Regions from separate parts of the Priestia sp. TGN 0903 genome, predicted to be linked through region 2. Evidence: riboswitches for the same ligand, from Rfam matches in the RefSeq annotation. Region 2 holds a riboswitch; each other region holds the start of a gene.

Region 1 (10,968 bases), on a different contig from region 2:
TAGATTATATACTAAATAAAAAATACCGCTAGGATTTATCGGTTATTAATCTCGTTAACTTCTTACATATTAAGCCAACTCAAAAAGGATTGTCAATGCGTTTTTAAAATAAATTTAATTTTTTTATTCGAGATACAGCTTCTCTCATGCGCTCTTCATCCGTCAGCAGTCCTACGCGCACATAGCCTTCACCATATGTTCCGAAGCCTACTCCAGGTGCCACTACAACGTGGGCTTTTTCAAGAAGTAAATCTGAAAATTGTTCAGAAGTATATCCTTTAGGAACTTTTAGCCATGCAAAAAAGGAACCCGCTGGAGATGTAACGTCCCAACCAATTTCTTGAAGCCCTTGAATAAAGGTATTGCGTCTAGATTCATAGCGCTTAACTAAATCATTCACACATTGTTGAGATTCTAACAGAGCTGCCGCTGCTGCCTCTTGAACCGCCCCAAAGAGGCTGACATACATATGATCTTGAAGAAGATTAATAGCTTCTACTACACTTTCATTTCCTACAGCAAATCCAACTCGCCATCCCGCCATGTTATACGTTTTAGAAAGAGTATAAATTTCAATTCCCGTCTCTTTTGCACCAGGAGTCTGTAAAAAGCTGATTGGCTTTTTACCATCAAATCCAATGGCTCCGTAGGCAAAGTCGTGTACCACACAAATATCGTGCTTGGCAGCAAACGCCACGGTGTCTTCAAAAAATTCTGCCGTTGCCACTGCACCGGTAGGATTATTCGGATAGTTTAAAAACATGAGCTTTGCCTGTTCTTTAGCACGTTCACCTATCTCTTCGTATACGGGCAGAAAATGATTTTCAGCCGTGAGCGGCATCACTTCCATCTTTGCTTTTGCAAGCTCTACTCCAGACCAGTAATCAGGATATCCAGGATCCGGAACCAGCACCGTATCTCCAGGATTTAACAAGCACTGCGGGATTTCAACAAGTCCACCCTTTCCGCCAAATAAAATAGCTACTTCTTTTTCAGGATCCACATCAACGCCATATTCTCGTTTATAAAAAGTCGCAACGGCCTCTTTTAAAAACTGGTGCCCCCGAAATGGAGAATATTTATGATGCATAGGATTAGCACTTGCTTTTTGGAGTGTTTCTACAATATGTGAAGGAGTAGGCTGATCAGGATTTCCCTGCCCTAAGTTAATAACGTCGTGCCCTTGGGCCATTACTTTTCCTACCTTGCCCACAAGTGATGCAAAAAATTGTTTTGGTAAACTTTTTAATAGTTCCGATTGCTCAAATTGTTTCATCATCGCACACCTTCTCAAAAAATTCTTGAAATTCTAGTCACAAATAATATATTGTAATACTCAACTTGTAAAGTCATTTTTTTCAACTACTAAAAAAAGGACGGATGATAAAGTGAGTGTAAAAATCACGTGTTTGCAGCTTGATATTGCGTTTGGAAACCCAACTAAAAACCGAAAATATATTCAACAAAAAATGACGGAAGCTCTAAAAGAAAACCCTGACATCCTTGTGCTTCCTGAGCTATGGGATACAGCTTATGATTTGACGCGGCTAGACGAAATTGCCGATGATGAAGGACAGCAAGCCAAGCAATTAATCTCTCAATTTGCTAAAACGAACGAAGTAAATATTGTGGCAGGTTCGATCGCGAAAAAAACAGAGCAAGGCGTCACAAATACGATGTATATTTTTGACCGAAAAGGTCGTGAAGTATCACAATACAGTAAGCTGCACTTATTTAAATTAATGGATGAGCACCTCTATCTAGAAGCAGGAACAGCAAAAAATCTTTTTACACTTGAACAGTCTTTATGCGCAGGAGTTATTTGTTACGATATTCGTTTTCCAGAATGGATTCGCGTGCATACTAGCAGCGGAGCAGAAGTCTTATTTGTTGTTGCTCAGTGGCCGGCTCCAAGACTTGCCCATTGGAAAGCACTGCTCATTAGCCGCGCAATCGAAAATCAATGCTATGTAATCGCGTGTAATCGTGTAGGCCAAGATCCTAATAACACATTTGCCGGACATTCCTTAGTCATCGATCCGTGGGGAGAAATAATCGCTGAAGCTGGCGATAGCGAAGAACTTTTAAGTGCCGACGTTAACCTGGAACTTGTAAAAGAAATTCGTAAACAAATTCCTGTCTTTACAGATCGCCGCACAGAATTTTATTAATTATGTATTGACAGCCGTTTTTTTGCATGATACGATTTTCACCAGATAACATAAAATTTTCAAACAAATCAAAATTGAATAAGTAATCGTACTCTTATCAAGAGTTGGCTGAGGGATTTGGCCCTGTGAAGCCCAGCAACCGACCGTCATTCCATCCTAAGATGGATCACACCCGTAAAACATGTTTTTACAAAGGCACGGTGCTAATTCCAACAGAAAGTAATTCTTTCTGGCAGATAAGAGGTTTGAACACTACAATCAAGCCTCTTTCCAACGAAAGAGGCTTTTATATTTTCTAAAATTATAAAAGCCTCCATACATTCTTAAACCTATTAACTTAGTAAACAAATCAGTTTAATAAACTATGGAGGGATTCTAATGTCAACAACAAAAACAGAGAAGTATCAGCCTTTAACAGAAATTTCAGCAATCAAACTTGTGAAAAAGCTAGGTCTCTTTGATGCCACAGAAGCACTGACTGCCCGTGAAATCGGTGATGGCAACTTAAATCTCGTCTTTCACATCATAAATGATCAAACGAATAAATCCATTATCGTCAAACAAGCACTTCCTTATGCAAAAGTTGTAGGCGAGAGCTGGCCTCTATCCTTGAACCGTGCCACGATTGAAAGCAATGCGCTCAAGCAATTCGGTGCATTTACCCCTGAACTCGTACCAGCTGTGTATTACCACGATGAAACGCTTGCTGTTACGGTCATGGAAGATCTGTCTCATTTAACGATTTCCCGCGCCGGACTTATTCAAGGAGAAAGTTATCCCCTGCTTTCACAGCATATCGGTTCTTTTCTAGGACATATTGCGTTCAAAACGTCGGATTTTGCCTTAAAGCCTCAGGATAAAAAAGAAGAAGTCGTCAAGTACAGCAATCCGGACTTATGCAATATTACGGAAGATTTAGTTTTTACAGATCCTTTTTTTGATATCGATACAAATGAATTTGAAAAAGCGCTGCGTCCTGATGTAGAAGAATTGTGGAACGATGGAGATGTAAAGTTACAAGCAGCAAAATTAAAATATAAATTTTTAACAAATGCCCAAACGCTAATTCACGGTGATTTACATACAGGAAGCATATTTGCTAGCAGTCAAGAAACGAAAGTGATTGATCCAGAGTTTGCTTTTTACGGTCCGTTTGGATTCGATTTAGGCCAATTTGTTGCAAATTTATTTTTAAATGCTCTTTCTCGAAAAACAGATCGCGAACCGTTATTTGCACACATTACGAACACATGGAACGTATTTAAAGATACCTTTACTGCGCTTTGGCATTCTGAAAACACTGAACCTTTCGCTAAAGATGAGCGCTTGTTACATGAAATTTTAACGCAAACGTGGCAAGATGCTGTTGGATATGCAGGGTGTGAAATCATTCGACGTACGATTGGCTTAGCTCACGTGGCGGACTTAGACGAAATTTCTTCAGAGGAAAGAAAAATTAACGCTAAACGTACTGCGTTAAAAATTGGACGCTATTTACTTCTGCACCAACAAGACGTTTCACCAAATGAATTTGAACATTTACTTCGATAACGAATAATGTACACAATGAAAGGATCGGTATCAGCATGACAAATACACTATCACTTCCGCGCTCAGTGGAATGGAATGAATCATATATTACTTTATTAGATCAGCAGCAGCTTCCTGGCAAAGTTGAATATATTAAGCTGCAAACCATTAAAGACGTATGGGATGCTATCACTACCTTGAAAGTACGCGGAGCCCCTGCAATTGGCATTACGGCGGCTTTTGGTCTTGCTCTTTCTGCGCTTAGCTATGACACGGATTCAGTCAAGGAATTTAACAAAAAGCTAGCTCTAGATCAACAGTATTTAGCTAGTTCACGCCCGACTGCCGTCAATTTATTTTGGGCATTGGACCGCGTAGCGAAAAGCGCTGAATCCGCTTCGTCCGTTAATGAAGCTAAAACAAAAGTTGTTCATGAAGCGATTCAAATTCAAGTAGAAGATGAAGAAACGTGCTACCGAATTGGAGATCATGCCCTTTCTTTATTTAAAAAGAAAGATAAAATCATGACAATATGTAATGCTGGTTCAATTGCTACAGCTTATTATGGAACAGCATTAGCACCTTTTCACTTGTCTAAGCAGCGCGATATTCCGCTTGAAGTATTTGCTTGTGAAACAAGACCCGTTCTTCAAGGTTCTCGCTTAACAGCATGGGAACTTCAGCAGTCGGGAGTAGACGTTACGCTGATTACGGATAATATGGCTGCTCATACCATTAAAACAAAAGGAATTAATGGGATCATTGTAGGTGCTGACCGCATTGCAGCAAATGGCGATACGGCTAACAAAATTGGAACGTATGGACTTGCTCTTTTAGCGAAAGCATTCGGTATTCCATTTTACGTAGCAGCGCCGCAGTCCACATTTGATTTATCTATTCAAGACGGAAGCAGCATCCCTATTGAAGAACGTTCACCTAAAGAAGTAACGCACATTGGAGATACGCAAATTGCTCCAGACGGAATCTCTGTGTACAATCCAGCTTTTGATGTGACGCCAAGCGAACTGATTACGGCCATTATTACAGAGCATGGAGTTATCCATTCCCCGTCTTTTGAATCCATTCAAAAAGTTTTGCTGCAATCTGCTCAATAACAAGAGGCTGGGACAAAAGTATTTTAGCCCCACTGCAAAACGAACCACTAATCAACATGTTGATTAGTGGTTCGTTTTTTTGTGATGGTAAATATCGTTTTATCTGTTTCGTTCCCTCTAGCAGTTGATTGGAGGGCAAGGCGAAGACTCCTGCGGGGAAAACGGAAGGGGTGAGACCCCGCAGGAGCGCAAGCGACGAGGAGGCTCAGCGGCCGCCCGCGGAAAGCGAAGTCTTGCACGGAAATCAACTGCGGTGTCACAAGCGGTTCAGTTCATCTATACGAGTTGTTCATCTTTAGATGACATTGATTTTGTTATGTCTCAACCTTTTTTATTAAACAGCGCTTTTTGGCTGCATTTGTAACACAATTGTAACAGTACTCTCTGATTTTTCTACATATATTATAGGGGATTCTTTTTGAATAAGGAGGAGTAAAAATGAGTGCAGAGCAAAAAACGGATAAAAACAAAGCGTTGAATCGCAAGCAGCAATATCAGCTATTCGATTTATCCAAAGATGAAGAACTAAATTCCCTCCCTTCTCCTCAGCAAATTGACGGTGTTTTTGTGCAGGGAGAAGGCTGGAAATTAGACGGTGAATAGTTATTTTAACTCCAGAGCGCCTTTTGCTACATTTCTTTCAAGCATTAATAGTTTTTCTTTTATATGAGTTTGGGAACCTGCATAACCTGTTAAAGCTCCATTTTTACCAATAACACGGTGACAAGGTAAAATAATAGGCAGTGGATTTCGACGATTCGCTTGTCCCACAGCCCTTACGGCTTTAGAGCGATTAACAGACTCCGCTACATCACTATAAGACCACGTTTGTCCATAAGGTATACCTTTAAGCGTTAACCACACTTCTTTTTGAAAGTCTGTTCCTTTTATATCCAAAGGCACATCAAATGTTAGCGTGCGCCCTTCAGCATAATCCTGAAGCTGCCGCTTCGCTTCTTTCACAAGGTGATAATTCTCGTCATGGACAAGTTTTTTAAGCTGCTCGTTGTGATCATCGCTATCAAACCAAATATGTTGAACCCCTTTTTCCGAGGCTACAATATAAATTTTCAAATCAGAAAATAAGTTCATTTCTCCATAGTACATACTCGCTTATCCTTTCTGTTTAGGCTGGAAGAATAACACGAAAAGCTGTTCCTTCTCCTATTTTGCTTTCCACTTCAATTCGCCCTTTATGTTCTTCGATAATTTTATATGAGACCATCAAACCGAGCCCCGTTCCTTTTTCTTTTGTCGTATAAAATGGTTCTCCTAAGCGCTTGATGCGCTCTTCGGGCATTCCGTCTCCTTGATCTCGAATGGAGACCGTCACGTAGTGCGGCTCTGTAGAATAGACCTCAACAAAAATTCTTCCCCCGTTTGACGTAACTTCAATTGCGTTTTTAATTACATTTATTAGTACTTGTTTAATTTGGTTCGGCTCGCAGTATACCATTGGCAGCTGAGGGGACACACTTAGTTCAAACTGAATATTTTCTAAAAGCGCTTGAGCATTTAATAAATCAATCGTTTCTTTAACAACCGCAGCTAGATTTTTCTTTTCGAACTTTACGGCCTGTGGCTTAGCGAGTACTAGAAACTCTGTAATAATGGTTTCGATTCTTTTTAATTCGGATTTAATAATATCAAAATAAAGAGAGTGATCTTCTTGAATGCTGCTTTCTAGCAGCTGAACAAACCCTTTTAAAGCCGTCATCGGGTTGCGGATTTCATGCGCAATCCCAGCTGCTAACTGTCCGACTACTTGAAGGGTATCCGATTTCCGAATCTGCTCCTGCATTTGATTTCGTTCCGTTACGTCTCTTAAAAGCGTCATATATAGACCTGGCAAGATATCTTTTTTCGTAGAGAATTCGATGTTTTTAACTTTTTCGTTCCCCGTAACGTACGTAATCTCTCCTTCAGCTTCCCCTTTTTGCTCAATTGTTTCTTTATGCTCAATGACCGCATCTAAATTCGCTGAAGAAATAAAATCCTCCATGGAATGCGCACAAATCTCCTCTTTGCTGAGTTCGAGAATATCACAAAGAGAAGAATTCACATCAATAATATTTCGCTTGCCGTCCCATAAAACTAACCCATCGATCGAACCATTAAAAATCTGTCTGAATTTCTCTTCGTTATTCCGAAGCTCTTGTTCGATTTTTGTACGTTCACTAATGTTTCGAAAAATGGTTAAATGGTCTCCTTCTATAATGCCTTTTTTCCCTGTGAATTCCAACTGTTTGATTTCTCCATTTGGCATGTAAAAAGGAAGCTGATTGCGAATTTCTCCTTCTTTTTGAAATGTTTGCAGCATTTTTAATGCACTAAAGCTTTGCTTATCGATAAACGTATACAAATTACTTCCAATCAATTTGTTCAACGGCAGCTCGAAAGTACGGGACGAAGCAAGATTAGCGTTTAAGATTTCCCCATCGTCTTTCCAAATCAAAATGGCTTCAATCGCATTTTCAAAAATAGCCCTGAAATTTTTTTCGCTTCTCAACAGCTGCTGCTCCATCAGCCGTTTTTCCGTCACGTCTCTCATAATGGACATATAGTATTGACTGTATATATTAGCCGTTGTGGTAAATTCAAAAAAAGTAACGTCTCCATTTTCGAGCTTAATCGGCAGCTCGCCGCTTGTCTTTCCTTCTTGATGCAGAGTTCTCCATAATTTTTTCACTTTATAATGATAAGTAGGTTCTACAAGCTCCTCTAACGTTTTGGTTAAAAGCTGTGCTCTTGTATAATTTAATCGCTCGCAAAATGAAGGGTTCGCGTCGATAAGCTGACCAGTTCGATCAAAAATAACAATTCCATCTACCGCTTCATTAAATACATCCATAAACATATGATGACTAATAAACCGTTCGTTTTCCATCACCTTGTGCTGTGTAATATCTCGAAATGTACACACAATAATGCCCGACATGTGACTATGTTTGTGTGAAGTAAATTCAACATGTTTCATCATGCCGCTTTGAAGCGTCATCGCGCCTTCATATTTGAAATAGCTTTCTTCTAAAAGCGCTGGATAGTACGCTTCAATCATGTCATACGGAAAATACATGAGAAAATCTTTCATTTGATACGTTAATAGCTCATCCTTTGTTTTTTCAAACAGCCCGCAGGCTGATTCATTGGCATTTATAACTTGAAAATACTCATCAAATACGACAATGGCATCTAATACGTCATTAAAAATAGCTCGTAGCTGCTCTAATTCACCTTGCTGCTTTTGCGCAGCTTCAGATGTTAATTCTCTGTGTGGTGACATGCTCATTGCTCCTTTCTTTTGCACTTCCCATTTCCCCACCTTTTATCTATAGACTTAGTATTCTACAAGATTTGCTTTTTACCTTTTTAAAATTAGTCACGTTTATTCAAAATGCGACATTTCTTCACATTCTCCCGTTATTTAAAAAAGGAGCATGAATAAAAGAGGCTGGGACATAACAAAATGAAACCTATGCTCAACATAACAAAGAAAACGAACCGTGAATCAACATGTTTGATTCACGGTTCGTTTTTCACTTCGGCTAAAATACGTTTTCCCCAGCCTCTATCGATCATTCACTACAATATAAGTGGCTTGAATAGGTCCATGCACGCCAACGACTAGATTCATTTCAATATCAGCTGAATTGCTCGGTCCCGTAATAAAGTTAATGCAAGAAGCAATCGTTTCTCCTCGCTCTACTTTTTCATGAATCATTTCAGCAGCTTGTGTCATGCGAGGGACAATGGAGCTTTGAGGAATGATCGCAATATAAGTGGCCGGCAGCAAACTGACCGATCGTCCTTTTGCACCGCTGCTGAACAAAACAACTGTGCCGGATTCCGCTAGCGTCAAATCACTGAATGTGATGCCTACATTTGCTTGTTCAGCTAGTTTAATATTCTCATCGCCTTTTGCAGAATTCCATACATGAAGGCTACTGCTTGTTTCCCATTTCTCCATCAGCAGATTCAATCCATATTCGGAAAACCTAGGATCATCCCACGTGCTCACAAGACCATTTCCATAGTTCGCTACGGCTTCTTCAAGCGCAGCTGGCAAGTGTTGTGATGATGTTTCTACATAGCGAGTATGAGTGCGTTCGCAATGGTTTTCAAGCTCTTTCTTTAGTTGATCCGGCGAATAGCTGCGGTAGACCTCATGCTGAGGAGCATGCTTCCATTGGGGCTTTACTACGCCGCTTGTTCGCCTGCTTCGCTTAAGATTAGCTGCAATATTATCTAAAAAACTGTCTCTATTTTGAATGCTTCCGTTCATCATCATCACTCCTTTTATCAAACCAATCTCGTAAGCGCTCTTTTGTAGGCGCCGGAAACTCTCTGCTTTCCGTCCACGCTTTTAATGGACCAGGTCCTTTTGAAATACTGCTTCCTGACATAAAAGGAGTAAGAGCTGCCGGTGCTACTTTAGCGCCCACTGTATATAGAGAAGAAGAAGCTGCTCCCAAGCCAAATGCTTTCATCGCCAGCTTTTCCGAAATAGGTGCTTTTCCTTCTTTTTCGACAATTCGCTGACGATGCTTGTGTAATAGCTCATGCAGCGGAATTTTGACCGGACAGGCATCCGTACAGGCTGCGCATAGAGTTGAAGCATATGGAAGCTCTTTGTAATCTTCATAGCCTCCAAGCAAAGGGGATAATACAGCTCCAATCGGACCTGAATAAATAGATCCATATGAATGCCCTCCAATATGGCGATACACGGGACATACATTCACACATGCCGCACAGCGAATACACTGTAAAACAGATTGAAACTCAGTTCCTAAAATCGCAGATCGTCCGTTATCTACAATCACTAGGTGAAACTCTTCCGGTCCGTCTACTTCTCCTGGAAGTCTAGGTCCTGTAAGCGCTGTTACGTAACTTGTAAGCCGCTGACCTACTGCACTTCTAGTTAACAGGCTTACCAACACTTCAAACTCTTCAAACGTTGGCACAATTCGTTCCATTCCCATAACCGTAATTTGCGTTTTAGGAAGGGCAGTTGTTAACCTTGCATTTCCTTCATTGGTTACAAGTGAAATAGACCCAGATTCTGCAATCGCAAAATTACATCCCGTGATGCCAATATCAGCTGATAAAAATTCTTTTCGCAGCATTTCCCGGGCGTGAAGAGCTAGTTCTTCAGGTTTTTCCGTTTTTTTATAAGAAAGCTTTTCCTGAAATACATCTCTAATTTGTTCTTTATTTTTATGAAGTGCAGGAGCTACGATATGAGAAGGCGGATCGTGATCATCTACTTGCAGGATATATTCTCCTAAATCCGTTTCAATAACTTCACAGCCCAGTTCTTCTAAAGCAGCGTTCATATGAATTTCTTCTGTAACCATTGACTTGGATTTAACGACTTTCTTTGCCTGCTTTTGCCTCGCTACATTTTTTATGTACTCATTCGCTTCTTCAGCTGTTTGAGCGAAAAAAACGTGGCCTCCGCGTTTAGCTACATTATCCGTGAGCTGCTCTAAATAGTAATCTAAATTTTCAAGCGTATGCTGACGAATTTCTTCGCCAAGCGCTCTCCATTCTTCCCAGTTCCCTAATTCTTCCGCCGCATCTAATCTACGGCTTCTTAAGCGCTCTTGAGCACCTGAAACCGCAAAGCGCATAAACGCATTATTGACTCCGTCATCGACGCGTTTTTTAAACTGATCGTTTCCTATTTTCATAGACATTCGGTATTCTCCTTTCTTTACATTCTGCTATTTAACACTTCAGCGATATGCATCACTTTTACAGGCTGTCCTTTTCGTTCAATTCTTCCTCCAATATTCATAAGACAGCCGCAGTCAGCTCCAATTAAGTACTCCGCGTTTGTTTTAGCTATACAGCCCACTTTTTCATCGACCATTTGTTCAGAGATTTGCCCCATCTTAACCGAAAACGTCCCGCCAAATCCGCAGCAGTTATGACTGTTTTCAAGATTCTCCATTTCAAGACCCTTTACATTGTTTAATAGTGTAAAAGGTTCTTTTTTTACGTTTAGCAAACGCGTCATATGACAGGAAGAATGATAAGTGGCTTTCCCATTTAAGCTGGCTCCCACGTCTTCTACTTTTAAAACGTTTACAATAAAATCCGTTAGCTCATACGTTTTATCAGCAAGCTTCACGGCAGACTCATGCCAT
Region 2 (10,968 bases):
TTTACTATAACTAATTTTTAAAGTGGAGGCTAATCAAAGTGGATAAAGTTATCGATTATTACAGCAGATTTGATGAGTGGGGACGGTTAGAACGAGAACCTATTGAGTTTCAAGTAAACTGGCATTTTATCAAAAAGCGAAAAAATTAATAATCACCTCTATTTATCATAGAATAAATAGAGGTGATTATTAATGAACCGTTTATTCAAATGGAGTACAAGCATTTTGCTATGTTTGATGTACTGCTTTTTGATTCCCCCTCCTTCTTATGCAAGCGGTGACTATTACTCTTCCTATGCAGAACTGCAGCAGCACGAAATTTTTCACCAAGACTACGACATTCGCTACGAGCAGCGCTTTAGCTATTTATCCATTATGGCCATTCACGGCGGCGGAATTGAACCAGGTACATCAGAAGTTGCCAAAGAACTCGCCGATCGCTTTTCCGCTTCTTATTATTTATTTGAAGGCATCAAGTCCACTAACAACGGAGTTCTGCACATAACCTCAGAAAACTTTGATGAACCGACGGCTAGAGGAATGGCTCAGCAAAGCATGTCCGTTTTGACGATTCACGGCTACAGCGGCAGTCAGCCTATCGTGTATATAGGTGGAAAAAATCAGCTTTATAAAGAGCTGATGAAGCAATCACTGCGCAAAAACGGCTTTACCGTCCGTGAAGCTCCTTCTGACATAGCGGGAACAAGCGAACAAAACATTGTGAACGATAATCTGCTAAAAGCCGGAGTGCAGCTTGAACTCACAGCCGAACTAAGAAAATCATTTTTCGCAAACCATGACTGGTCGAGAAACAACCGCATGAATGTAACACCGCTTTTTTATACATTTGTTACTTCCTTACAAGAAGCATCTTCTTCCTATCAAACTTTCCTTTACCTTCAAGTTCACTAATTTATCGACTCTTGCCTTATTCCTTGATTTCCAGACAAAAAAACCAGCGCAGTCTGTGTAATCAAACGCGCTGGTTTTTATCTATTTCTCTCGCTAAAATAGATCGTTTAAAGCCTTTTTGCTCAAAAAATTCTTTGATTTCACTTGGACTTTGATAAGAAAGTCTAATCACATAGTAGTTAATATATTCAATCCAAGCAAACGCGTAAAGGCCTAGAAAAAAAGCAAGTCCCTTAACCCCTAACTGCATATAGTGGTAAATGAGTACACCTAAACCTAACGTAAGAAGAATTTTATTCATTTTTTTAAAAAGCAGAAACAACTGAATGTAGCTGGAGGGCAAATGAGAATCTTCTTTTCGGCTCACCCGCCTCCATTTCATAAACCAGTACAAGCTTCCTTGAAACAGGATAAACTCAAGTATAATAAAAGCATACACACTTGAAAACGTTGTTAAATAAAAAGCCAGATGAGAAAACTCATTTAAGTACCCTATCCACAGCGCAGCAAACAGTAAAGCTGCCGTAAGCTCTCCTGTCCATAAACCAAACAATTTCCGCTTTACTTTCATAGAAATCCCCCCAGCGTACCTCTCAATCCTTCTGTTCAAACCAAGCTTTAAACAGCAGGTTTACACCTGTTTTTATTTCTCCATCAGACAGTCCTGCAAATCCAAGCAATACATAGGGCGTGTTGTTTTCACCCGCACTATGATAATAAATAGATGTTGGATAAATCGTTACCCCTTGTTTGGCAGCTGCTTCTATTAGTTTCTGTTCACTCATTCCTTTTTTTACCTTAAGAAGAATATGCAAGCCAGAATGTTCTCCAATAACATCTACACGTTCTCCCATAATAGTAGTCAAACAATCTAGCAGCAGCGCTTGTTTTTTACGGTATGCTGTTCTCATTTTATTCAAGTGACGTTCCCAGTGCCCTTCTTTCATAAACAGAAAAAGCGTATGCTGATGAAGCCTTGAAACAGGCTGTTTAAAAAGTCCACAGTGTTTCATATAACTTGTAAGAAGCCGGTGTGGCAGCACGGCATAACTTATTCGAAGAGAAGGCATCAACGATTTTGAAAACGTACCCGTATAAATAACGCGATCGTCTTGATCTAATCCTTGAAGGGCCGGAATCGGTTTTCCTTTATAGCGAAATTCTCCGTCATAGTCATCCTCTATGATATAGCCATTCGTTTCTGCCGCCCACTCTAATAGTTCAAGTCTTCTTGCTATCGGCATGACCATCCCAACAGGAAATTGATGAGACGGCGTAATGTACACCGCATCCGCTCCGCTTTCTTTCAGTTCCTTCACTTTCAAGCCAGAACTATCAAGAGAAATAGGGACGACCGACATGCCTTGTTCTTGAAAAACGTGCCTCGTTCGGTGAAAGCCTGGGTTTTCGAACCCAATTATCTTTTCTTTTCCTAGAATGACAGAAAGCAGCCACATGAGGTACTGTGTACCTGCACCTATCACAATTTGCTCCGCTGTGCAGCGCACTCCTCTTGAATGATAAAGATACGCTGCAATTTCTTGACGAAGAAGCAGTTCGCCCTGTGGATGTCCGCTATAAAAAAGCTGGCTTTCATCATGATAAATTGTTTGAACCGTTAGCTTTTTCCACGTGTTATACGGAAATTTTTCTACGTCTACCTTTCCATGGCTAAAGTCAATGACAGTTGATTTCCCTTCTTCTTGCGGTAAAGAGACATAGGCGGGAGGCTGTTTTTGAAGCACGACTTCATTTTTTATCTCTTTTACAAATGCTCCTTTCCTGGCTAGTATCTCGATATAGCCTTCAGCTTCTAACTGTACATAAGCCGCTTCAACCGTATTTTGGCTAATGCTTAAATGAAGAGCTAACTTTCGTTTAGAAGGCAGTTTTTCATGAGGCGGAATGGTGCCTTTTTGAATTTGTTTTTTTATGTAAGTATAAAGCTGCATGTATAAGGGATCTGCTTTTCTTTTATCGAGCAAAGGCATTAACTCTAACATGATGTTCTTTCCTTTCTAACTGACACTATTAAATTTACTGTTTCTGACACTTATTCTCAGTTCAGATTCTTCATATACTGGACTATATCTTATAAATCAAGGAGATGACACAATGACCATTACTTACAAAACCAACGTCTCAATCCGTGCCGAACAAGCTGCTGAAGTGTTTGTACATTCAGGTATTAAACGTCCGGCACAAGATCTTGATCGGATTCAAAGAATGCTTGATCATGCTTCCCTTACCATTACCGCTTGGAAAGACAGCGAACTCATTGGCATAGCCAGAGCGTTAACAGATTTTAGCTACTGCTGCTATTTATCGGATTTAGCTGTCGTAAAAGACTATCAAAATCAAGGAATCGGCACACAGCTCATCAAGCACGTTCAATCAGAAATCGGTGAAGAAGCCGCGCTCATTTTACTTTCCGCTCCTTCTGCAATGAACTACTATCCAAAAGTCGGCTTTCATCAGATTGATAATGGGTTTAAAATTGGGAGAATTCGGTAGACGCGAAGAAAGGAGCTTCTCCTTTCTTTTTATCCAAACGCCTGAGCTGCTATAGCAAAAAGGTTGCCCTGTCTAGCAGATAGGGAATTGACGCCATACGCCATAACAGGAGGCTCATTTTGAAGCTGAAATCCGTGATTTTCCACAAGTTTCTTTAACGTTTCCTCATGAGAAGACAGGTCAATTCTCAGCTTTTCTTTGTAACTCTTCGCTAGTTCATCAATGACTAGCATTGCTGCTTCAGCGTGTGGAGCAACTACGGGACCAATCACGATATTGCTCGGGGTACGAACCGCTAAACCATAACCCATTATTTTATTTTGTTCGTTTTGTAAGACAACTGCTTTTTCAGCTTGCTGAATTCTACTTTTTAAAAATAGCTTTCTATTATCTCCAAATGCTGCTTCATCAAGCTTTAAAACCTCTTTGAAGTCCCTTCTCGTTAAGGATCGTGTATAAAACCCTGAAGCTTTAAATGCTCTTGGTATGTATTCACTGCTTATATATTTACTTACATAGTCCACGGTTTTGAACCCTGCTTTTTTATATAAGTGCTCACCTTCTTTTGTCGCAATTAAGTAGGCATTCACCTCAGGAGAAAGAATTTGCAAACAGTGCTTCATGAGCTGCCCGGCTAACCCTTGTTTTCGATAATCTTTTCTCACAATTACCATTCCTATAAAAGCTGACTGATTTTCATATAAAACTACTGCTACGCTTGATACAATGTCACCTTTCTCATTTCTATGTCCAAATACGTCTCCAGTTGAAAAAATCGTATGTAAATCCGCTTCGCTATAATCCCATTTTTCCAACTTAGATAGCACTAGCAAACCCTTTATGTCTTTTTCACTAAATCTTTCTATCATTTCTGCCTATTTCCTCCCAACTTTTCGATGCACTGTGTGGCGTTAAAAAACGTAAAACTACCATACTTATCCACTTCCAATTACCATTTAATCATTAATGAATTCTCTAACTAAATAGTACAGAATAAATAGAATATTTTCTACATTATTCATATGTATCAATAATCCCTTCAAAAAAACTAATCATTCGCACATAAACTAATGAAAAAAGACCTCTTTCCAAGAAAGAGGTCTTTTCGTTCATTTCACTAGCTTTTGCTCAGTCCCAGCTGAACCTTGACTTCGTTTATGAAATCCTTTTGCGTAGTACGCGATAATAAGACCGATAAACCATAGTGGTCCGATAATAACTGCAATTCTTGTATCTGGATTGTACGCCATAAGAACAACCACCAGCGCTAGGAACGCAAGTGACACATAAGACGTTAACGGAAATAAAGGCATTTTGTATTTTAACTTTGCCTCTTCACCTTTTTTTAGCGTTTTGCGATACTTAATTTGAGAAAGCAAAATAATTCCCCAAGTCCAAATCGCACCGAATGTTGCAATGCTTGTTACCCACGTAAATACTTTGGCAGGCACAATGTAGTTTAACGCTACTCCGACTAATAACGCACCCGCTGATGCTAAAACAGCTTTTCCAGGTACGCCGCCTTTTGTCAGCTGACCGTATCCTTTTGGAGCTTCTCCGTGCTCTGCTAAGTTAAACAGCATACGGCCTGTACTAAAAATACCGCTGTTACAAGAAGAAAGAGCTGCTGTTAGCACCACAAAGTTAATAATGCCTGCCGCTGCTGGAATCCCGATTTTTTCAAATGTTAATACAAACGGGCTTCCCTGTGAACCAATTTCTTGCCAAGGATAAATCGACATAATGACAAATAATGCACCAACGTAGAAAATAAGAATACGCCAAAAGACCGAATCAATCGCTCTTGCTAGAGATTTTTCTGGATTTTTCACTTCTCCCGCGGTAACGCCGATCATTTCAATTCCTAAATATGCAAACATAACCATTTGCAGCGACAGTAAAATACCTTTGAATCCGTTCGGGAACAGCCCGCCGTTGTCCCATAAGTTTTTAATACCCGTCGCAACGCCGCCGTTGCCGATTCCAAACACAATCATTAATAATCCAACGGCAATCATTAACACAATCGCTAAAATTTTAATAAGTGCAAACCAAAATTCCAGTTCACCATATGCCTTAACAGCTAAGAAGTTAACTGTTGTCATGATGACAAGCGCCGATAACGCCCAAATCCAGTTTGGTACATCCGGATACCAATATCCCATATAAATACCAACGGCTGTAATTTCAGCCATACATGTTACAACCCATAAAAACCAGTAGTTCCAACCTGTTAGATAACCAGCAAGGGGCCCTAAATAGTCGCGCGCGTACTTGCTGAATGAACCTGCAACAGGTTTTTGAATCGCCATTTCTCCAAGTGCTCTCATAATAAAAAACATAATCATTCCGCTAAATCCGTACGCCAATAATATTCCCGGCCCTGCTAATTTAATAGCAGATGCAGATCCAAGAAACAGCCCTACCCCTATGGCTGCTCCTAAGGACATCAGCGTCACATGTCTTTCTTCTAACCCGCGTTTCAATTCTTTCCCCTGAGTTTTCCCCTGCATAAACGTCTCCCCTTTTTCCAATCTGTCAAAACGAGATGAATACAGCTTTTTGTTAGCGCTTTCATATAAATTTATGCTAAAAGTCAGCTAGGCTGTATATTTTTATTCTATCACCTTTCTCTCGTTTTTCTTTTGTCGAAAAACAAAAAAATTATCGTATCATTTTGTTTAAACGCACAATTAGACGTAGACACTGCTTTTTTACTATGTATTTATTATCGCACCTAAGTAATAGTATTTTTTAAAAAATAGAAAAACGCCGACTCAACTCCGTCAGCGCATCGTTCATTTTATGCTTTTTTATAAAACTAGCATTTATCTCGCGGGTTCAAAAGTTTTACAGCCAGGTTCTTCCGTTTCAGAAACATGGTGACTACTTTCAGGACTCACAACGTAAATGGACTCTGCACTGCATTTATTTCCCGATTTCCAATACATGCACTCATTCACTTCACATAATACACCTTGGGCCACTGTTATCCCTCCTTTTTTTGTCTTATCTATTTACTACCCGAAATAGAACGCTTCTAACATTTACATGCAAAAAAACCGCTTGTTTATCAAGCGGATCCTTTTACTGCGTGTGTTCAACATACTGTTTTTTAGCTAAATATAATTCACGACTCAGCGTGATCCGCCGTTCTCTCAAGTTCCTTAATTTAACTTGAAACTGTTCATTAGTTGGCTCTTCTTGAATTAAGCGATACGTAAAAGAAATATCTTCATTTAACTGTTTAAAATCTTCCCATATTTCTTGAACGAGTGCGGATTGTTTGTCTTCAAATGAACGATTTTGCTTCGTTTTTAGCGCGGCTAAAATTTCCTGCTGCCACGTTTCGTCTTTTAGTTCTTTTGCTAACAAGTATAGATCTAAATAATCATCAACGCTTAGCGCCTGTTGTGTATTTTTCAATGTCATCACCTTTTCTATACGAAATGTTTCTTCCTAAGAAGAGGATTTCATCATAGAAAAAGATTCCTCTTCTTATCTGTCAGAGCTAGGCTATGCTGGAATTAGCACCATTCAATAATTGTGGTTGCTGAGGCTTCAAAGGGCCAGTCCCTCCACCTCTCTAGATAAGAATATTTCGTTTTTAAATTATTTCTGACTATTCTAATATGTTTTATATGTTATGTCAATAGCTTTTCAATAAAAAGAAAAAAGAAGTAAAATATGGTATGCTTTCATAAAGGATGGTGAGCACATGAAACGATATATGTTATCTGCTTTTTTGGGAAGCTTGCTGCTGCTTCTCAGCATTGCTTTTTCATCTACTTTCCATATTGCAATTGTCAAAACAACCGGAAGCATTGGAGGGATTATTTTAGCAGCAGCGGCTTTGATTATGAACGCACTTGAAGATCCCCCCTCCTCAGATCATACAGGTAGAGGAGCTGTTGAAGTACTAGATAAAGGCGCTGTTTGGGCTACTTATTTACTTTTACTTTCATTACCGAACCTCATCGCATGTATAACATCTTATGTTTTATGGACTCGCTGACATTCACCAACATTACGGACGTTTTGCCACCTGTAGGCTCATTGATATTTGTTTATCTACAAATCCAAGTTCACGGTACACATGCTGTGCAAAATTCCCAGCATGAACGCTGAGTCTGATTTCAGGGTATCCTTTGATAGACAATTCATCAATTGCTTTTTGCATTAACGGCTTGGCTAGACCTTGCCCGCGGTATTCTGGTAAAACATATAACTCGTAGATAAAGCCAATTTCTGCTTTTGAAAAGAAGTCGGCAGATGGACCGACAAAAACCCAGCCTGCAAGTTTATTTTCTTGTCTAGATACTAAATAATAACACCCTTTTTCAAGGGCATTATCAATTAGTTCATTTACGCGTTCAGTTGACGGTTGAAACTGATGCGTTGTTCCTTCAAACAGCGCATCAGCAGATTTCGTCCGAATTTCCTGTATTTCTTCTTCAGTAGCTTTTGCAATCATCACAATCTCTCCTTTCGTGTTCGTTTTCCACATACAGAGATAAATTCCTGCAAAAAAAAGTCTTCGCCTAAGCGAAGACTTTTATTTAAATTCAAAATGTTCTTGATGGTTGCCTTGTTCATCCGTCCAGTTAATCATGATGTCTAAGCCTGCCGCTTTTCCAGGAACAGCAAAATTGGCATAGCGAAAACGCTGACCGCTTTTGCTTAAGTTAGACCTTTCAATAGGAGAAAACAAGCTGTATTTCGCCTTATTTTTTCCTTCGTGCCGAAAAGCTTGGACCTGCACACGCTCTACGTCTTTTCCAATGTTTTCAACGGTTAATCCATATGTATGATAGACGTTATTTTTCCACTTTAGCTGATTATCTCCCGTCATGCTCGCTTTTGTCAGTTCGACCGACCATTGTTCAGATGATTTCTTCATTGGAAGTTTCTCAATCGAAAGAGCGCTGACATGAATGGTTGCAAAAGCAAGCCAAACAAAACAAAAAGTGCTGACTGTATAAAGTAGTCTTTTCATAGATTTTGATCTCCTTAGAAATTTTAGTAGTAGCATCTCCTATTACCTTAAAAATTATGATAAACACTTTAACAAAAAAGCCTCTCCATTCAGGAGAAGCTTCTTAATTAATGCATCAGCAAATCTTTTTGTGTGTCTAACGAGTGTTTTGTATATAAATCTCTTTCAATCGCATATTTAGGACGCTGTTTCACTTCGTTGAAAATCTTGCCAATGTATTCTCCGACAAGACCTATTCCCATTAGCTGCAGGCCGCCTACAAGCCAAATTGATAAAATAAGAGACGTCCAGCCAATTTGCGTATGATCTAAATATTTTTGAATCAGCGCATAAATGCCAAACAAAATACTAAAGAGAAACGAAGCTCCTCCAAGCAGCGTCAGTAAGCGTATAGGTGCTACGCTAAAAGACGTAATCCCGTCAAATGCAAAAGCGAGCATTTTCTTTAGCGGATATTTTGACTCACCCGCCGTCCGTTCTTTGCGGTCATATGTGACTTCCGTGGAGCGAAATCCTACTAATGGTACAAGGCCCCGCAAAAAGACGTTTCCTTCTTTATATTTCATGAGTTCACCAAGAGCACGTTTGCTCATAAGGCGAAAATCAGCGTGATTTTGAACGAGCTGAATTCCTAGCTTGTTCATAAAACGATAAAACCCTACTGCCGTGGTTCGTTTGAAAAATGTATCGGTTTCTCTGCTGTCTCGAACGCCATATACAACTTCATACCCAAGCCAATATTTCTCTACAAAAGTACGAATGACGCTGATATCATCTTGCAAATCCGCGTCAATGGAAATGACGCAGTCAGATTGCTTATGAGCTGCTTCTAGTCCTGCAAGCAAAGCATTTTGATGTCCTACATTTCGCGCTAACTTTAACCCTTTTACAAACAAATTGCTGCAGCTTTCTTTTTCAATAAGCGACCACGTGCTGTCTTTACTTCCATCGTCTACAAATAAAATAGTGCTTTCACTTGATACAAGTCGTTCATTAATCAGTTCTTTTACTACAGTAGTTAATTGAAAAGACGTCTCTGTGAATACTTCTTCTTCGTTGTAGCATGGAACCACGATCGTTAAAATAGGTCTGTTCATGTTATTGCCCCCTTACTTTGCTTCATATACATACACTTTCCAAGCGGACTGTTTATCGTTAAATGCTTTTAAAAAGTGCAAACCGTCGCTTTCAGCATTTTCAATTGGCACAGCTGAAAAAATATAGCGACCGCCCATTTTTTTAAATTGGCTGATATTAAGCTGCAAATGACGAATTTTTTTCGTTGAGTCTTTTCGGTAATCATATTTTTTACCTAGCTCGCTAACAAACACATAGCAGCGATTGCCCCAGTGATCATAGTAGCTTTCTAGTTTTTTATTTTTATCAAGCTCTTTGGCAATAATTTTGCGAAACTCATGTTTATATGTTAACGGATAGAAGTTGTTATACGTATCTAGCGTATAAAAGCCGTTATACTGAGCAATTGATGGATGAAGCCCTATGCTCGCTACGCGATAAGATGATTTAGGTTTTCCAATATATCTGCTTATTTCATCAAACTGATGCACAGCATAAAATTCTTTGACTGAAGGCTCGTGATTGTAGCGATAGTAAAGTTCAGGATTTGCTATAAATAACACAAGCAGCTGTAAAATCAAACATACCCACACAAACTTTTTCCACGCCTTGCTCCTTTTCCATAAAACATAGCTGCCAACGGCAAACATCAAATAAATAATGAGCGGGCGTAAAAAGTGAAATCTAGCAAAGTTGAACGTATTAAAAAGCTGATATTTTTCTTTTAGCGGCTCCCAACCTTTATAAAACCAAAACGCATACCAAATCGACAGTAGTAGATTAAGAATAAATAACTGCAAAAACGTTTTGTCAAGCTTTTCCTTGCGATTTCGAGCAACAAACCACAATACGACAAAAGAAAGCGGTAAAATGACAAAAGTATGAAGCGTCATTACATGCGTATGCCCGAGCGTATAGTTCTTCAAAGCAAGGCGAACGGAATGTCCAAAGCTTAGAGTAGAGCTTAAAAATTCATTTCGACTCGTCGGGGCCTCCGGAAATAAAAGCGAATCAACAAGTCGGTATTCAATGAGCAGAAAGACAGCAGTCATCGCTGCAATACTGCTTAAAAAAGGAATATTCCACGCTCGTTTTTTTACTACGTCTCTTAGCCATAGCAGCCCCATCGCTGCTAAAAAGAAGAAAAACCCGAGCACAAAGCTCGCGTAAAACGGGAGCAGTAAAAGTGTAAGCCATTCCTTCCACGTTCCTTCGCGGTTTCGAATGGTTAAAAACGCCCACAGCGCTAGCGGCTGTCCTAATGTACTCAGCATGCCCGAAGGCCAAAATGGCGTAAGTGCAAAAGCAAGCGATACAAGCACTCGAATCGCATACGCATCCTTGCTTTTAATAAAATGCTTTTTTAATAATAAATACATTCCAATTAAAGCAAATACGCGCGTGATCGTTTGACTCAGGCTGTATGCAAGCATGGTCGGGAATACACCATACAGCCACTGGATACCGCT
Region 3 (10,968 bases), on a different contig from region 2:
CTGATACCTGTTGTACTTGAAATATGATCAATACTTACTGTAAATGCTGTTCCATGTACATCCGTATTGTTCACTACCATCGGGTGAAGATTCAATTTATGCGCAATTTCTTCATTAACAGGTGTACAAATTAATCCTCTTCCATGAGTAGCCATAAAGTTAATAACCTCAGGCGTCGTTTTTTCGGCTAATGCAATAAAATCTCCTTCATTTTCTCGATCTTCATCGTCGCATACAATAACCACTTTTCCCTTTTTTAACTCTTCAATGGCTTCTTCTACTTTATGAAACATCTCTTTCACCTCACTGTTAATTTGTAAAACCATGCTGCTGCAATAAATCCTTCATATTACCTGACCGATTCGAGGCGCCAGGAGTTGACTTGTTAGCCATCATCTGATGCATATATTTAGCTAACATATCGCATTCAATATTCACCTTGTCTCCTCGCTGTTTGTCTCCCACGACTGTGTGAAGCACCGTATGAGGAATAAGAGAAATAGTAAATGATTGATTGCTGACATCAAAAATAGTAAGACTTGTTCCGTCTACAGAAACAGATCCTTTTAACATCATAAATTCACGAAGTTCAGGATCCACTTGAATTTCATAATAAAAGGCATTTCCTTTACGTGTTTTGCTTACAATGGTTCCAATTCCATCAACGTGTCCGCTGACGAAATGCCCTCCAAACCGGCCATTTGCAGCCATCGCCCGTTCTAAGTTAACACGTGATCCAACGGTTAGAAGCTGCAGGGTACTTGCTTTAATCGTCTCCGGCATGACGTCGACCGTAAATTCATTTTGAGAGTAAGCCGTTACGGTTAAACAAACGCCGTTAACTGAAATACTGTCCCCTAAGTTCACATCTTCTAACACGGTCTTCGCATCAATCGTAAGAACAATTGCTTCTGTAGCCTTTTGAATCCGTTTTATTTTTCCAATTTCTTCAATAATACCTGTGAACATTTTCTTCACCTGCTTTGGCGCTATTCCAACTTCTTATGCCGTTTTGAAATAGCAGCTGCTTTTTTTTCATATTTATCTTTCCCCCAACCACTGAAAATAAAAAAGCCCCTTGAACAAATGTCCAAGGGGTCGGCTGAGCTGAATCAGTTTTATCTATGCAAAATTCCGCTAATTGTATACGAAATAAACAGTTATGTTTTGTGTACAAAAACAAGGGTAGCTTTAAAAAAGGCAAACCTGTCCCTTATTAATACAACACAAAAAAACAACTGTGCTTCCTGATCCTTCTCCCATCCAGACTTTTACTGTCGGCTCTAGATTTTAACTAGATCCACCGCTAACATACATCGTATGAAAACGGGTCACGGGCTTAAAAGCATATGCTTTATCACCGCCGGTTGGGACTTACACCCGACCCCGAAGGATAATATATTCGACTGCTAGAGTCTTATTTGTTTTACATTATAGCAAAGTAAAATCGACTTGTCACATCATTTAACTTCGTTTTTCACATCTGTTCTGCAAAATCCAGCTTTTAGCTTATTTTTTCTTTTTTAATACATAGCATCCATACAAAAGCTAGTCCAATATAGCCAAATATCGGATACAAAAACTCAAGAAGCTGAGCATATCCAAATTGCCCGATAATAAAGCATGCCAAGATAATAAACGCAAAAGCTTGTTTGTCATTCAGGGGAAGAAATGATTGAAGCTGTTTAGCGATTCCAAATACATTTCCAATCAATGTAGTAAAAATCTCACCTAACACAACTACCGTAAATAAAACATTCACCCACGCTGAGATATTTTTAACAACGGCACTCATCGGAATATCAAGTTGAAATGAATAAGGCAAATTGGAAAGGGCAAGATGAGTAGAAACAAGCATAAACGTAAGTACACATCCTCCTATTACGGCCCCTTTTTTGATCACGCTCTTATCTTTCACGGAGCTTCCTAATGGAACTAAAACGGCCTGAGCCAAAGCTAGATTTAGGGAAATATATAAAAAGGGACTAACCGCCCACTTCCACTGTGTGACGAGCGTTAAGTCTGGCTTCGTTTGAATCAGTGAGAAATAGCTGACATTTGGCACAAAGATGATAAAAGCAAATGAAAGCATCATCGGCACAACAAGAGAATTAACCATTAAAATACCGTTAATTCCTCTTGCGATAAATATATAAGTTAAAACAATTGTACAAATCATCCCAACAGGAGGCCACAGCCCGAACTGTTCTTTTCCTATTGCCCCCGTACTCGCTAGCATGACTGAAGTTACTCCAAATAAAATGACGATCATTACACCGTTTACCGCTTTTCCAAGTACATCACCAAATAAATATGTATTAAGCTGCTGATAAGAAGAAGCCCCAATTGCGTGCGAAAGCAGCATCATTTTCGAACCTAGCCAAATAAAAAACAAGCCGCTGACCAAAATTCCAACCATTCCAAGTTCCCCGTACTGTGTAAAAAATTGAACAATTTCCTTGCCTGTTGCAAAACCGGCTCCTACAACGGTGCCTACATACGTAGCAGCAACCTGCAGCGTGAGTTTCCACCTTTTCATGCCCATCACCCTTCTACCCTTCATAGTTCACTATATGTAGAAACGGTTAAAAAAAGACGAGCCTTTTATATGTAAATCCTCGCCTCACCCGGTGCTGTTCCTTTTTCGTTTTTTTATTTCCTTCTTGTTTTTTTCATGAAAACCCTTTATCCCTTAACATAACGGCAGTTTTCAAACAAAATATACGGATATTTTCCCTTTAGCTTTTAAATTTTCCTCAATATTTGCTGGAAATTCACAATTTACTGTTGTATAATTTCTAAAAATCAGATAAATTATTAAATAAGTATTCTTTCTATTTAAAAAAATATGTTTCAATTATATACAATTGATTCTTATCATGAGAGGTGGAGGGACTGGCCCTTTGAAACCTCAGCAACCAGTCGTTAGAGACATGGTGCTAAATCCAGCAAGCAATTTATTGCTTGGAAGATAAGAAGGCGAAAAAAGTCTTCTTCTTAAGAAGACTTTTTCTATTTTATCGGCATATTGCATAAAACGAATCACTCGTGAAATAGAAGCGGAACAATTTAAGGAGGTTTTGACATGGGGTTACTTGAAGATTTAAAGTCTAAAATTTTAATTGGGGATGGTGCCACTGGTACCCTCCTTTACTCACACGGTATTGACAGCTGTTTTGAAGAACTAAACATCACCAAACCAGAAGAGGTTTCTCGTATTCACAGAGCCTATGTAGAAGCTGGTGCAAACGTTATTCAAACAAATACGTACGCTGCTAATTATCAAAAACTTGCCCGTTATGGATTAGAAGATTCAGTCAAAGACATCAATGTTGCTGGTGTAAAATTAGCGAAACAAGCTGCAAAAGATCAGGCTTACGTGGTTGGTACACTCGGCGGAATTCGTTCTTTCCAAAAAAATGCTATTAGTTTAGAAGAGGTTAAGCGAAGCATTCGTGAACAAATGTTTTGGCTTTTAAATGAAGGCGTGGATGGCCTTTTATTTGAAACATACTATGATTTCGAAGAATTAAAGACCGTTCTTACACTAGCAAGAAAAGAAACGGATAAGCCTATTATTACTCACGTTTCCCTGCATGATATTGGCGTACTGCAAGATGGGCGTCCTTTAGCAGATGCATTAAAAGAATTAGAAGACTTAGGAGCAGACGTTGTCGGGCTAAACTGCCGTTTAGGTCCTTATCATATGATTCAGTCTCTTGAAGAAGTACCGCTTCCTGATCGTGCTTTCTTATCTGCTTACCCTAATGCCAGCCTTCCGGCGTATGTGGAAGGCAAGCTGGAATATGAAACGAATGAAGACTACTTTGTAGAAAGCGCGCGTTTATTCCGCGAACAAGGGGTTCGCTTAATCGGAGGATGCTGCGGTACAACACCAGCTCACGTACGCGCCATGTCGTCTGCCTTAAAAGACCTGCCTCCGATTACAAGCAAAGTCGTTAAAATGAGACCAGCCGTTACGGTTCAAGAGCGTGAGCAGCAGGATAAACCTCATATGCACGAAATTGTGAAGAAGCGCCGCTCGGTTATCGTCGAGCTGGATCCGCCTAAACAGCTTGGTCCGACGAAATTTTTAGAAGGCGCAAAAGCACTTGATAAAGTCGGCGTAGATGCTATTACATTAGCTGATAATTCTCTTGCCTCACCTCGCATCAGCAACTTGGCAATGGCAACACTGATGCAACAAGAAACAAAAGCACGACCGCTTATTCATATTACCTGTCGCGACCGAAATTTAATTGGACTTCAATCTCATTTAATGGGACTTCATACGCTAGGAATGAATCAAGTGCTTGCAATTACCGGTGATCCGTCAAAAGTTGGCGATTTCCCTGGCGCCACTTCGGTCTATGATTTATCTTCATTTGACTTGATTAGTTTAATCGCTCAGTTTAATGAAGGACTATCTTATTCCGGCAAACCGCTTGGTCAAAAAACCAATTTTTCCATTGCAGCTGCCTTTAACCCAAACGTGCGTCACTTAGACCGAGCCGTTCAGCGCTTGGAAAAGAAAATCGACTGCGGGGCTCACTATTTCATTACTCAGCCTCTCTATTCAACTAAGCAAATTGAAGAGGTATATGAAGCAACCAAACATTTAACAACACCGGTATACATCGGGATCATGCCGTTAACAAGCGCAAGAAATGCTCGATTTATTCACCATGAAGTACCTGGAATTAAATTATCAGAAGATATTCTAGAACGTATGGACGCAACGGGAAATGACCGGATTCGCGGTGAAGTCGAAGGCCTTGCGATTGCAAAAAACTTAATTGATACAGCATATGAGCTATTTGACGGTATTTACTTAATTACGCCGTTTATGCGCTATGAAATGACCGAAATTCTAACACGCTATATTCATGACAAGCAACTCGTTACATCAGAAAGGAAGATATAAATGAGCTCACTTATCGAACAACAACTAAAGAAGCGAATACTCGTCATCGATGGAGCAATGGGAACGATGATTCAAGATGCTGATTTAACCGCTGAAGATTTTGGCGGCGAAGAATATGAAGGCTGCAACGAATATTTGACCCGAACAGCGCCTCATGTGATTCAGCGCATTCATGAAGAGTACTTTGCAGCGGGTGCTGACATCATTGAAACCAATACGTTTGGCTCAACATCTACCGTACTTGATGAATATGATTTAGGCCACTTGGCGTATGAATTGAATATCGAAGCTGTGAAGCTTGCTTGTGCAGCTCGCGATAAATATTCAACTCCCGAATGGCCTAGGTTCGTAGCTGGAGCTATCGGTCCTACCACTAAAACTCTCTCTGTTACGGGAGGTATTACATTCCCTGAGTTAGTAGAATCGTACGAAGAGCAAGCTCGGGGTTTGTTAGACGGCGGCGTTGACTTACTTCTAGTCGAAACCTGTCAAGACATGCTGAACGTAAAAGCTGCGTTTTTAGGCATTACAGCGGCGTTTGAAAAACTGAAAATAGAAGTTCCAATTATGATTTCAGGAACGATTGAGCCAATGGGAACAACTCTCGCTGGTCAAGATATCGAATCTTTTTACTTATCACTGGAACACATGAAGCCTCTTTCAGTCGGACTTAACTGCGCGACAGGTCCTGAATTTATGACGGATCATATTCGCTCTCTTTCAGACCTAGCCACTTCAGCTGTTAGCTGTTATCCAAACGCTGGACTTCCGGATGAAGAAGGCAATTATCATGAGTCCCCTGAGCTGCTGGCTCAAAAAATTAAAGGATTTGCTGATAAAGGCTGGCTGAACTTTGTAGGCGGATGCTGTGGTACAACGCCTGCTCATATTAAAGCACTTGCTGAAGCAGTAAAAGAGGTTGCGCCTCGTTCGCTTGATCGCTCCGAGCATAATCATGCTGTAACCGGTATTGAACCGCTTGTATATGACGATTCTATGCGCCCTCTTTTTGTGGGAGAACGTACGAATGTAATCGGTTCTCGCAAGTTCAAGCGTCTGATTGCGGAAGGGAAAATTGAAGAAGCATCTGAAATTGCGCGTGCTCAAGTTAAAAATGGTGCTCACGTTATTGATATTTGCTTAGCAGATCCAGACCGTGAAGAAATGGAAGACATGGAGGAATTTATTCAAGAAGTTGTAAAAAAAGTGAAGGTTCCTCTTGTAATCGATTCAACTGACGAGAAAGTTATTGAAAAAGCTTTAACGTACTCGCAAGGTAAGGTCATTATCAACTCCATTAACTTAGAAGATGGTGAAGAGCGTTTTGATGCAATCTTGCCGCTAGTAAAAAAATTCGGTGCAGCTCTGGTTGTCGGTACAATCGATGAAACAGGCATGGCCGTTACTGCAGAAAGAAAAGTAGAGATTGCTAAACGCTCACATGATTTGCTTGTTAAAAAACATGGCTTTAATCCAAAAGATATTATTTTTGACCCTCTTGTGTTTCCTGTAGGGACTGGTGATGAACAATATATTGGTTCTGCTGAAGAAACAGTTAAGGGAATTAAAATGATTAAAGAAGCCCTGCCTGATTGCCTGACCATTCTTGGCGTAAGTAACGTGTCATTCGGTCTTCCTCCAGTCGGACGTGAAGTACTAAATGCGGTTTACCTTTATCACTGTACGCAGGCTGGACTCGATTATGCCATTGTTAATACAGAAAAATTAGAGCGCTATGCTTCTATTCCAGAAGCTGAAATTGAGCTTGCTAATGCGTTATTATTTAACACAACTGATGAAACGCTAAGCACGTTTACAGACTTTTATCGTGATAAAAAGAAAGAAGCAAAAGTAGAAATTTCTACGTTAACACTTGAAGAACGATTGGCAATGTATATTGTCGAAGGTACAAAAGAAGGATTGCTTCCTGATTTAGAACAGGCTTTAGCTCAATATGATGATCCGTTAGATATTATTAACGGACCGCTTATGAAGGGGATGGCGGAAGTCGGACGTTTGTTTAATGACAACCAGCTGATTGTAGCAGAAGTGCTTCAAAGTGCGGAAGTTATGAAAGCATCCGTTGCCTTTTTAGAACCTCATATGGAAGCAACTGAAAATGATTCTGGAAAAGGAAAAGTGATTCTTGCAACGGTTAAAGGCGACGTGCACGATATCGGTAAAAACTTAGTAGACATCATTTTAAGCAACAATGGTTTTAAAGTCATTGATTTAGGAATTAAAGTAACGCCGCAGCAGCTGATTGAAGCAGTAAAAGACGAAAAGCCAGACATCATTGGCCTGTCAGGTCTTTTAGTAAAATCTGCTCAGCAAATGGTTTTAACTGCACAAGATTTAACGCAATCAAGCATTGATGTTCCAATTATGGTAGGAGGCGCTGCCCTTTCCCGTAAATTTACTGACTTTAAAATTGCCCCGGAATATGAAGGTGCCGTCCTCTACGCCAAAGATGCGATGGACGGATTAGCGTTAGCAAATAAGCTGCAGAACAAAGAAGAAGTTATTCAGCTTTTAGCAGATTTAAAAACGCGTCAAGAAAAGAAAGTAACGGTTCGAGAACGCCAGCCTCAAACCGCTCAAGCAGCTACGGCTGTTTTAGAAAGATCCGCCATTTCAACGGATGTTCCTGTTTTTGTACCGGCTGATTTAAAGCGCCACGTTGTCAAACACTACGATTTGGCACAGGTTCTTCCGTATATTAACTGGCAGATGCTTTTAGGCCATCACTTAGGACTAAAAGGAAAAGTGAATAAGCTGCTTGCTGAAAAAGACGAGCGTGCTGTTCAATTAAAAGAAACCGTTGATGACCTTCTCGAACTGGCACTAAAAGAAAACTTAATTAAACCAGCGGTTATTTATCAGTTCTTCCCTGCTCAAGCAGACGGAAATGATTTAATTATTTATGATCCTGCTGATGAAAAAACAGAAATTGAACGCTTTACCTTCCCTCGACAAGCAAAAGGACAGTTCCTGTGCTTATCTGATTTTGCAAAACCTAAAGAAAAAGAGATGGACTATGTATGTTTCTTCTCTGTAACAGCAGGAACAGGCATTCGCGAACGCGCGGCGAAATTCAAAGAAAACGGCGAGTTTTTAAAGAGTCACGTGTTCCAAGCTCTTGCGCTTGAACTAGCTGAAGGATTAGCAGAACGTGTTCATCAGCAAATTCGTGACCGCTGGGGATTCCCCGATTCGCCTGACTTTACAATGGCGGAGCGTTTTTCAGCCAAATACCAAGGTCAGCGTTTTTCATTCGGATATCCCGCATGTCCAGACCTTGAAGACCAAGCAAAACTGTTTAAATTAATTAAACCTGAAGACATCGGCATTCAGTTAACAGACGGTTTCATGATGGAACCAGAAGCTTCTGTTACAGCCCTTGTTTTTGCACATCCTGAAGCGAAATATTTTAACGTATTGTAAAACATGGCTGCGGTCTTTTAGACCGCGGCTGTTTTTTTACAGTGAACAAACCTAAAAAAAAGGCTGCGACAAATGGATTTTAGTTGAAGAAAGATTCGAACGGAGTTAATTCTTAATTGAGAATCAACTCCGTTCGGATTGTTTTCATTATGATGGCGAACTAGATTTCATGTAGCTGTTTCTAGCTGTTGATTAGAGGGCAAGGCGAAGACTCCTGCGAAAAAAAGTGATGTAGTTATGTCTTAATCTCTTTGAATTCACCGCCGGTTTGAGCTTTTTTTATGAGTTTCTTGGGAAACACTGATAGAATAAGGAATGTAATAAATTTGTAACACTCTTATCAAGGTAATTTTTTTAGGGAAAGGAATTTTCAAGAGATGATTAAATTATTTGTAAGCGACTTAGATGGAACTCTTTTACACGAAGAAAAATACGTAGAACAGCATAATGCAGACGCACTTAGTGAACTTCAGCGCCAAGGAGTAGAGGTTTGTCTTGCTTCTGGACGAATGGATACGGAAATTTTAAAGATTTCTACTGATATTAATAATACATTTCATCGCATTAGCCAAAACGGAGGATTTGTGTGGACCAAAGAAAATCAAGAACTTCATGGAAAAGTGTTTGAAGATGATTTAGCGGTTCAACTTTATAAAAAAACGATAGATCCTAACCGTATTACGCTTGTCTGTTCAAACGACACGAATTATGTAGAGCAGCGAAATGAAATTATTGAAGCAATTGAAACTCACATGTTTTTCCCTATCGAAGAACAAATTGAAATGACAGATTCATTTGGTCACGCTCTTTCTCCATCTAAAATCACGGTTCTTGGAGATCATGATGAAATGGTAGCTCTGCAAAAAGAAGTGAACGAAGAGTTTGGTGATTATATTGATACATATATTTCTGCCAAGCAGTGTTTGGATATTATGCCTAAACATATCAGCAAAGGAAATGCCATTGAAATTTTATTAAATCATCTTCAGCTAAAACCAGAGGAAATTGCATGTGTGGGGGATTCATTTAATGATATTCCTATGTTTCAATTAACACCGAACAGTTTCGCTATGGCTACAGCTCCTGAAGCTGTTCAGCGCCATGCCTCTGCTGTTGTGTCATCTGTTAGTGAAGCAGCGCGTATTGTTTTAGAAAAAAATAAGCAAACAATCTAAAAAAAGCGGTCAACGTTTAAATTGACCGCTTTTATCTATTTAATAAGAAAACGGTAGTTATTTTTTTCGTAAAGAACGAAAAAAATCACCTAAGCTTTTTTGCTTCCCATCTGCATGCTCTCCATGATTAACCAAGCTGCTGATTCTTTCTCGTCGAACAACAACCATAATAAGAGTGGCAAAAAAGATAATGGAAACGGCAATGACAACCAGTGCAAGAACGGATGCTACAATAGCTTCAGAAGTCGTTAGTGACGATAGCATCTGCCTCGTACACCTCCATTTCGTTTGTGGCGAAAAGGAGCCTAGCAATTAGAAATGCAAATAATCTTTTTTCTCAGCTTGATGCATGTTATTATACACCATTTTCATTTTAGAAGCTGTAGCTTTTAAAGACGTAGACGAATCCACATCTTCGGCTAACATAATGTTTACTAAGTCAACCACAGAACGAGACAACAACTCTACATTATTTTGCAACTCTAATTCGTCATAAGTCGTACGGTCTTGAAGACGAAGTCGAATAATTTCATTTGCTAGCTCCCTAACACGCACTAATTGTTGATGTTCTCCCATAGTATCTCCGCCGCAAGAAACTTATAATCAGCCCTTTTATTGGCTTTTATAAGAGCTAGAAATTCCTGCAGCTTACCCCTCCTTATAAAGATGCCTAGCACACCTTTATGTAAATCGCACTTTCACCTTGTTTACATGTATATTCGCTATAGCTGGTTCTTTTTCCTTTTGAAATTAGCAGCCATCGTCAACGACCTTCTTGGTTTATCGTTCAGGTTTCAAATTTTTAAGGGTGTGATATACGAAAATTAAAACGCCAATAGCCGTAAGTGTTGCTCCTACTGCCACTAGGGGTGTAAAAGCTTGGTTTTCTAGTACGATCATGAGAAATAAACCAATCATCATGACCGGTAATCCTATATTATGCAACCATACGTGCAGTTTAGCTAATTTACTTTCGCTAAACGCAGGAAACAAATAATAAATAAGTCCCGCTAACGTAAGCGACGTCCATCCTAATAAATTAATGTGCACGTGAACAGGCGTCAAAGCGTAGCTGTGAACAATTGACATATAATACCCCAATATGATGCCAATTCCAAAATAAACGGCTGATATTTTAATTAATTTAATTCCCATCGTTTTCTCCCCCTTATATCCCCTCCGACTTCTGTACTACTTTACGCAGGAAACATCATTTTAGAAGCGGCTGATTAACCAAAGGACACGAAATACGGAGTATGATATCTAAAAAGAGGATTCTTTACCGCAAACACAAAAAACAGCTGAGCAAAAGTACTCAGCCGTCTATTTTAAGCAATATAATGCAGCACAAAATTCAAGAAAAACAATAGCGCGCTTACATACATAAACATCGATACTTCACGCATTTTACCAAGGAATAATTTA

The links. A riboswitch is a leader RNA that binds a small molecule or an ion and turns the genes downstream of it on or off. The one in region 2 is predicted to bind S-adenosylmethionine.
Region 1: another riboswitch for S-adenosylmethionine. It lies ahead of mtnK (S-methyl-5-thioribose kinase); the one in region 2 lies ahead of ACRPLY_RS08220 (hypothetical protein).
Region 3: another riboswitch for S-adenosylmethionine. It lies ahead of ACRPLY_RS15075 (bifunctional homocysteine S-methyltransferase/methylenetetrahydrofolate reductase); the one in region 2 lies ahead of ACRPLY_RS08220 (hypothetical protein).

Annotation. Positions count from the first base shown of each region.
Region 1 covers NZ_JBOZGL010000004.1:155,491-166,458, forward strand. Annotated here, with positions in the region: gene ACRPLY_RS15305 (pyridoxal phosphate-dependent aminotransferase) at 104-1,276, opposite strand; gene ACRPLY_RS15310 (carbon-nitrogen family hydrolase) at 1,389-2,171, shown strand; SAM riboswitch class I at 2,263-2,414, shown strand; gene mtnK (S-methyl-5-thioribose kinase) at 2,550-3,722, shown strand; gene mtnA (S-methyl-5-thioribose-1-phosphate isomerase) at 3,758-4,816, shown strand; gene ACRPLY_RS15325 (hypothetical protein) at 4,941-5,180, shown strand; gene ACRPLY_RS15330 (hypothetical protein) at 5,255-5,419, shown strand; gene ACRPLY_RS15335 (methylated-DNA--[protein]-cysteine S-methyltransferase) at 5,420-5,923, opposite strand; gene ACRPLY_RS15340 (PAS domain S-box protein) at 5,943-8,099, opposite strand; gene ACRPLY_RS15345 (LutC/YkgG family protein) at 8,385-9,098, opposite strand; gene ACRPLY_RS15350 (LutB/LldF family L-lactate oxidation iron-sulfur protein) at 9,076-10,515, opposite strand; gene ACRPLY_RS15355 ((Fe-S)-binding protein) at 10,533-10,968, opposite strand, start outside.
Region 2 covers NZ_JBOZGL010000002.1:356,141-367,108, reverse strand. Annotated here, with positions in the region: partial or broken gene ACRPLY_RS08260 (class I SAM-dependent methyltransferase) at 39-137, shown strand; gene ACRPLY_RS08255 (poly-gamma-glutamate hydrolase family protein) at 193-912, shown strand; gene ACRPLY_RS08250 (hypothetical protein) at 974-1,483, opposite strand; gene ACRPLY_RS08245 (PLP-dependent aminotransferase family protein) at 1,506-2,915, opposite strand; gene ACRPLY_RS08240 (GNAT family N-acetyltransferase) at 3,028-3,426, shown strand; gene ACRPLY_RS08235 (GNAT family N-acetyltransferase) at 3,456-4,295, opposite strand; gene alaP (alanine permease AlaP) at 4,536-5,939, opposite strand; gene ACRPLY_RS08225 (DUF1540 domain-containing protein) at 6,255-6,413, opposite strand; gene ACRPLY_RS08220 (hypothetical protein) at 6,514-6,858, opposite strand; SAM riboswitch class I at 6,922-7,023, opposite strand; gene ACRPLY_RS08215 (hypothetical protein) at 7,145-7,441, shown strand; gene ACRPLY_RS08210 (GNAT family N-acetyltransferase) at 7,454-7,900, opposite strand; gene ACRPLY_RS08205 (hypothetical protein) at 7,982-8,422, opposite strand; gene ACRPLY_RS08200 (glycosyltransferase family 2 protein) at 8,530-9,519, opposite strand; gene ACRPLY_RS08195 (DUF6044 family protein) at 9,532-10,968, opposite strand, start outside.
Region 3 covers NZ_JBOZGL010000004.1:107,831-118,798, forward strand. Annotated here, with positions in the region: gene ACRPLY_RS15060 (bifunctional 3,4-dihydroxy-2-butanone-4-phosphate synthase/GTP cyclohydrolase II) at 1-293, opposite strand, end outside; gene ribE (riboflavin synthase) at 310-969, opposite strand; FMN riboswitch at 1,248-1,398, opposite strand; gene ACRPLY_RS15070 (YkvI family membrane protein) at 1,505-2,539, opposite strand; SAM riboswitch class I at 2,872-2,978, shown strand; gene ACRPLY_RS15075 (bifunctional homocysteine S-methyltransferase/methylenetetrahydrofolate reductase) at 3,086-4,924, shown strand; gene metH (methionine synthase) at 4,925-8,368, shown strand; gene ACRPLY_RS15085 (Cof-type HAD-IIB family hydrolase) at 8,746-9,543, shown strand; gene ACRPLY_RS15090 (hypothetical protein) at 9,601-9,807, opposite strand; gene ACRPLY_RS15095 (hypothetical protein) at 9,856-10,119, opposite strand; gene ACRPLY_RS15100 (cytochrome-c oxidase) at 10,324-10,698, opposite strand; gene ACRPLY_RS15105 (NCS2 family permease) at 10,872-10,968, opposite strand, start outside.